DNA from 3 places in the Pseudobutyrivibrio sp. C4 genome. Region 1 is predicted to be linked to each of the others. Evidence: predicted binding sites of a transcription regulator. Region 1 holds the regulator's gene; each other region holds the start of a gene.
What was found. Region 1 encodes HrcA, which represses chaperone genes, less so after heat shock. Its sites were predicted from a motif close to TGTTAGCACTCNNNNNNNNNGAGTGCTAACA; they were not measured.

Region 1 (2,279 bases):
CTGATTTTACTTTGATCCATAAAACACCTCTATATTAATGTAATTATTTTTGCAAAAAACGATGATATTTACAAAAATGATTGCCCTCATATATTACCAAAGCTTAGGAAAAATAACAATTATATAACATTAATAAAGAAAGTATAAAAAATATCTTAAGGCGGTTGACAAAAGGGGACCCTAGGTGTAAATTAACATCAGAAAATGATTAGCACTCCAATCAGATGAGTGCTAACAACATAAAACTGAGTGGGAGTGAGGTGAATGTATGGCTGATATCGAACTAGATGAGAGAAAAGTTAAAATCTTAAATGCAATCATTAAGAATTACCTTGAAACTGGTGAGCCAGTTGGTTCAAGAACAATATCAAAATACACTGATTTGAATCTTAGTTCAGCTACCATCCGAAACGAGATGTCAGATCTTGAGGATTTAGGCTATATAGTTCAGCCACATACATCGGCAGGTCGTATTCCTTCAGATAAAGGTTACAGATTCTACGTAAACAACCTGATAGCTGAGAAGGACAAAGAAGTTGCTGACATGCAGGAGTGGATGATTGAGAAGACTGAAAAGATGGAAAGCCTTCTCAAGAATGTAGCAAAAACACTTGCAAACAATACCCAGTATGCCACATTAGTTTCAGCTCCTTCAGTTGTTTCAAATAGATTAAAGTTCGTTCAGCTTTCAGCTGTTGATGAACACCAGGTACTTTCAGTAGTTGTCATGGATGGCAACATCGTTAAGAACAAAATCATTAATGTGGATAAGCCACTTGATAATGAAACAATGTTAAAGCTTAACATGCTTCTTAACACAAATCTTAACGGCCTGACAGTTGACCAGATTAATCTGGCAGTTATATCCAGATTAAAGGAGCAGGCAGGTATCCATGATGAGATTGTAGAGCAGGTACTCGATACCGTAGCAGAGACAATCACTGAAGGCGATGATTTACAGGTTTATACTTCAGGTGCTACCAACATCTTCAAGTATCCAGAGCTTGCAGATTCAAAGAAGGCTTCTGAATTATTAGATACATTCGAAGAAAAACAATCACTTATAGAGCTTCTTAATGATAGCTCAAGTGAAAATGAGAGCACAGGAATTCAGGTATATATCGGAGACGAATCTCCAATATCAACTATGAAGGATTGTTCGATTGTTACAGCAACATACGAGCTTGGCGATGGAGTCAAAGGTACAATTGGTATCGTTGGTCCAAAGCGTATGGACTACGAAAATGTTGTTGACAATATAAAAAGTCTTAAAGGTCAGCTAGATAAATTACTGAAACAGGAAGCTGACAGAAATAAAGGATAAAAGAAATTAAGGAGATGTAAATTCGTGGCAGAGAATAAAGAAAAAATGGAAGAGTTCTCTACTGAAGAAGCAGTTAAAGAAGCTATGGAAAATGCGGAAGCGATGGCTGAAGAAGCCGAAGCTGAAGTGACAGAAGCTTCTGAGGAAAACACTTCAGAAGAATCTTCAAAAGAGGAAAAGGATGGCAAGAAGCCATTCAAGAAAAAAGAAAAGAAAAAAGATAAGCGTGATGAGCAGATAGAGCAGCTTACTGATAGAGTTACTCGTCAGATGGCAGAATTCGAAAACTTCCGTCGTCGTACAGAGCAGGAAAAGGCTCAGATGTTTGGAAATGGCGCAAAGGCCATCATTGAAAAGGTTCTTCCTGTAGTTGATAACTTCGAAAGAGGTCTTGCTACAGTTGAGGAGGGAGCAGATCCATTTGCTGATGGAATGCTCATGATATACAAGCAGTTACTTACAACTCTCGAGGAAGCAGGTGTTAAGCCTATCGAGGCTGTAGGAAAGGAATTCAATCCTGATTTCCACAATGCAGTAATGCATGTTGAGGATGAGGAAGTTGGCGAGAACATCGTCGTAGAAGAATTCCAAAAGGGCTACATGTACAACGATTCAGTAGTTCGTCATTCAATGGTTAAGGTTGCAAATTAAGTAATTTAGGAGGATATAAATCATGGGAAAGATTATTGGTATCGATTTAGGAACAACTAACAGCTGTGTTGCTGTTATGGAAGGTGGAAAGCCTACCGTTATCGCAAATACAGAAGGTGCTAGAACAACACCATCTATCGTAGCATTTACAAAGACAGGTGAGAGACTTGTTGGTGAGCCAGCAAAGCGTCAGGCTGTTACAAATGCAGAAAAGACAATCTCTTCAATTAAGAGAGATATGGGTACAGACAATGGTCGTATCATCGACGATAAGAAGTACAGCCCACAGCAGATTTCAGCTATG
Region 2 (2,279 bases), 120 kb from region 1:
GTTGAATGTTCCACGAAGCTTGTTAAGGATAAGAGTTGTAAGAGCCTCGCCCTCGATATCCTCAGCAATGATAAGGAGTCTAGCACCTGACTGAACAACCTGCTCAAGAAGTGGAAGGAGTTCCTGAATGTTAGAAATCTTCTTGTCTGTAATAAGAATATATGGATCATCAAGGTTTGCTTCCATCTTGTCCATGTCTGTGCACATGTAAGCTGAAATGTAACCTCTGTCAAACTGCATACCTTCTACAAGGTCAAGCTCTGTCTGCATTGTCTTTGATTCCTCGATTGTAATAACACCATCGTTAGAAACCTTTTCCATAGCATCAGCTACCATCTGACCTACTTCATCATCACCAGCAGAAATTGCTGCAACACGAGCGATCTGCTCCTTGCCATCTACAGCCTTAGACATTTCAAGAATAGCCTTAACAGCACAATCTGTAGCCTTCTTCATACCCTTTCTAAGAACGATTGGGTTTGCACCAGCAGCAAGGTTCTTCATACCTTCCTTTACCATAGCCTGTGCTAAAACTGTAGCTGTTGTAGTACCATCACCTGCTACATCGTTTGTCTTTGTAGCAACTTCCTTTACGAGCTGAGCACCCATGTTTTCGAATGCATCCTCAAGCTCAACATCCTTAGCGATAGTAACACCATCGTTAGTGATAAGTGGAGCACCGTAAGACTTTGAAAGAACAACATTACGTCCCTTTGGTCCAATAGTAACTCTAACTGTATTTGCTAATTTATCTACGCCTGCCTCAAGAGCCTGTCTTGCTTCAGCGCCATACTTAATTTCTTTTGCCATAATAATCTACCTCTTTTCCTAAATATTATTCTACAACTGCGAGAATATCATTCTGACGAACGATAATGTACTCCTCGCCTTCAAGCTTAACTTCTGTACCAGCGTACTTTGAATATATAACCTTCTGGCCTTCTTTAACCTGCATTGTGATTTCCTTACCGTCGACAATTCCGCCAGGGCCAACAGCTATAACCATAGCTTCCTGTGGCTTCTCCTGTGCTGCAGATGCAAGAATAATACCAGACTTTGTAGTCTCTTCTGCTTCGCACTGCTTTAATACAACGCGATCTGTTAATGGAACTAATTTCATTTTATATTACCTCCTAATTTAAGTATCAAAATCATTTATTAGCACTCCATTCAGTCGAGTGCTAACCACAAAGAGTATAATAGGATTCTCTCGAATCAGTTGCAAGCAATTAAGGTTAGTAGTTTTCGAAAGAATCCTATGAAAAGCTCTTATTTTCTCTTTATTTCTCATTTTTTCTCATTATTAAACTTTTAGGTAGCTTAGAAAGCAGAGAATGCTTAAGACTATCGCCACCTGCAGCCGCAAGTTTGCCAAATACATCCAAAATCAAAGCCTGATTCTTCGGATCAAGAGTTTGTATCTCTTTTGTTAGCGACGCAATAGACCTGACTTTACTAGATGTAATCTGCGAAAGCCTTGTAGCCCCTGATGAGCTAATAAGCGATGAAAAGAAAACATCACCAAATGCAGCCCTGGTCTCATAATCAAACTGAACAGCCCATTTCTTGATGACTTCATCAATTAAAACTGAAGACGAGGCAACTGCATCTACCTGTTCAAATTTATTGCGTTTTATCTGCCAGCTCAATGGGTCATGTTGGTTAATCCCCTTCGCATCGCTGACAATAACCTGCATCTTTGCCTCTGTATACATAAGCATTCCAATAATAGATTCTTCCGGAATAAACTTATGAACTCTATTAATCATAGCTTTATAAGCAGGCTTTTTGAGGACTTCCGGAATAAATCCAGGTCCATCAAAATTGTATACTTCTAAGATACTATCCTGTATATGGCCCCTGCAGAATGTGCTTCCATAAACAGCAAAATTACCACCCTTTGAGTGGCCACCAATTCGAAGCTTTTTCATTGTCCTAGCAAAATTGGTATTGAGATAATCTGCCGCCTGAAGCTGACCGCCAGTGCCTTCGGAAAAGCACATATTAAAATCTTCTTTCCACCCAACAAGTGTATCGTCAGTTCCTCTGAAAGCAACAAAAATAGTGCCATCAGGCAAATAAAAACTGCAAACAGCAAACTGAGTCTGTTTCCTAGCGTCAACATCATTAACAAAACCTGCAAGCTTCATTCCACCAAATCTTTTAGAATTAGCCATTTTAGGCATAATAAAGGGAGCAAGCTTAGTCATAGCTGTTCTTGCCATCAAACCTTCTTCTGTGAATTTTTCAAAAAATTTTTTGTTGAGATCTTCTATCGA
Region 3 (2,279 bases), on a different contig from region 1:
CAATAACACCCTTTAAAAGCATTAAAAACTCAGGAATAACTTCTTTGATGTTATCAGCGATGAATACCTGATTATTGTAGAGCTTGATTGTACCTTCGATTGAATCATACTCAGTGTTAATCTTAGGGAAGTATAAAATACCCTTAAGGTTAAATGGATAATCCATGTTGAGGTGAATCCAGAAAAGTGGCTCCTTGTAGTCGTGGAATACATCACGATAGAATGCCTTATACTCTTCTTCTGTGCACTCTGATGGAGACTTTGTCCAAAGTGGCTGAGTCTCATTTAATGCTACTGGACGCTTAACGATTTTAAGCTTATCCTTTGCAGGTGAAACCTCTACCTGTTCTTTTTCTCCATTTTCATTTTCTTTTTCTTCGAACTTAGCATCCTCATGGATTTCTTCAATAACTTTATCTGTATCGAGCTTGTCAGCTGCATCGATTGTCTCATACTCTTCTGGAGCATCCTTCTTTGAAAGGAAAATCTCTGTAGGCATGAATGAACAGTACTTTTCGATGACTTCGCGGGCTCTGTATTCATTAGCAAACTCGAGGCAATCTTCGTTTAAGAATAATGTGATTTTAGTACCTACCTGGTCCCAATCACCATCGCCCATTTCGAATTCTGTGCCGCCATCGCATTCCCAATGAACTGCTGTAGCACCATCCTTGTATGAAAGTGTATCGATGTGTACTTCATCTGCTACCATAAATGCAGAATAGAAGCCAAGACCAAAGTGACCAATAATCTGATCTGAATCAGCCTTGTCCTTATATTTCTCAAGGAAATCTGTAGCGCCAGAGAAAGCAATTTGATTGATATACTCATCTACTTCATCAGCTGTCATACCAAGACCATTATCAATGAATGTAAGTGTCTTGTCCTCAGGGCTTACGATAACCTGAATCTTTGCCTTATAATCAAGAGGAAGTGAGTACTCACCCATCATATCAAGCTTTTTAAGCTTTGTGATAGCATCACATCCGTTTGAAATAAGCTCTCTATAAAAAATGTCGTGATCTGAGTATAGCCACTTTTTGATCACTGGAAAAATATTTTCACTTGTAATTGATAAACTACCTTTTTTGTTACCCATTTCAATCACTCCTTTGTTTATTCACTAATGAGTATGATAATACTGGGAAAAATCAAAGTCAATAAAAAATTAGCACTCATATACAATGAGTGCTAATAGTATAATTTGTTATCAATTTAGTAGTTCATTATTGATAATTATCATAATCATCCAAGAAATGATGCTTTACTCCATCCTGCTTGTAAGCTATTACAGTAGCAAGATTTACATTCTCAACACTTCTGAAGATATTTGACTCTACGTAAGGATTAACCTTCTTTAGCTCGGCAATAAGATTTCTTGTTTCAAGACGCTTTGACGCGCTTGTACCATCTACTGAACAGCTGTCACATGTCTCTGTGAAATGACATGCACACTGAAGGAAATGCAATCCATTGTATCTTTGCCATGCAATAATATCATCCTGTCTAACAAGATAAAGTGGGCGAATCAATTCCATGCCTTCAAAGTTTGTGGAATGAAGCTTTGGCATCATTGTCTGAATCTGAGCTCCGTAAAGCATTCCCATAAGGATTGTTTCGATAACATCGTCGTAGTGATGACCAAGGGCGATTTTGTTGCACCCTAATTCCTTTGCCTTTGAATATAAGTGGCCTCGGCGCATTCTAGCACATAAGTAGCATGGGTTCTTATCAACAGTGTCTACGGCATCGAAAATATCGCTTTCGTAAATAACAATTGGAATCCCCATAAGCTTTGCATTACTTTCGATAAGGCGACGATTTACCTCGCTGTATCCAGGATCCATTACAAGGAAAGTCAGATTAAAGTTGACCTTTTGATGCCTTTGAATCTCCTGGAAAAGCTTTGCCATAAGCATAGAATCTTTACCACCGGAAATACAAACAGCTATGTGGTCTCCTTCTTTTATAAGCTCATACTCCTTGCATGCTCTGGCAAATGGAGAAAATAAGCTCTTGTGGAATTTCTTTCGAATACTCTTTTCTATTTCTGCTCTCTGTTCCTTAAGCTCATCATCAGCTTCAGAATTTTGCTTATCCATCATGTATGAAAGATAGCTGTTATATCCGCCCTTAAGGCTTACTGCATCAAATCCCTGCTCTGCTAAAACTTCTGCATCCTCTATAGAAATCTGTCCTCTGGTGCAGTACAGAATGATTTGCTTTGACCTATCTAGCTTATTTACCACGCTATCTAAATCAACTTCAAATAATTCATG

Region 2: BMY66_RS02115 (co-chaperone GroES) is a predicted target of HrcA. The motif match lies at 1,157-1,187, and genes of this name have one in related genera.
Region 3: htpG (molecular chaperone HtpG) is a predicted target of HrcA. The motif match lies at 1,167-1,197, and genes of this name have one in related genera.

Annotation. Positions count from the first base shown of each region.
Region 1 is NZ_FOHF01000001.1:564,166-566,444, reverse strand. It holds gene lepA (translation elongation factor 4) at 1-20, opposite strand, end outside; gene hrcA (heat-inducible transcriptional repressor HrcA) at 269-1,324, shown strand; gene grpE (nucleotide exchange factor GrpE) at 1,370-1,975, shown strand; gene dnaK (molecular chaperone DnaK) at 1,998-2,279, shown strand, end outside.
Region 2 is NZ_FOHF01000001.1:440,877-443,155, forward strand. It holds gene groL (chaperonin GroEL) at 1-810, opposite strand, end outside; gene BMY66_RS02115 (co-chaperone GroES) at 836-1,120, opposite strand; gene BMY66_RS02120 (Mbeg1-like protein) at 1,281-2,279, opposite strand, start outside.
Region 3 is NZ_FOHF01000003.1:239,262-241,540, reverse strand. It holds gene htpG (molecular chaperone HtpG) at 1-1,099, opposite strand, end outside; gene BMY66_RS07715 (PP-loop family protein) at 1,227-2,279, opposite strand, start outside.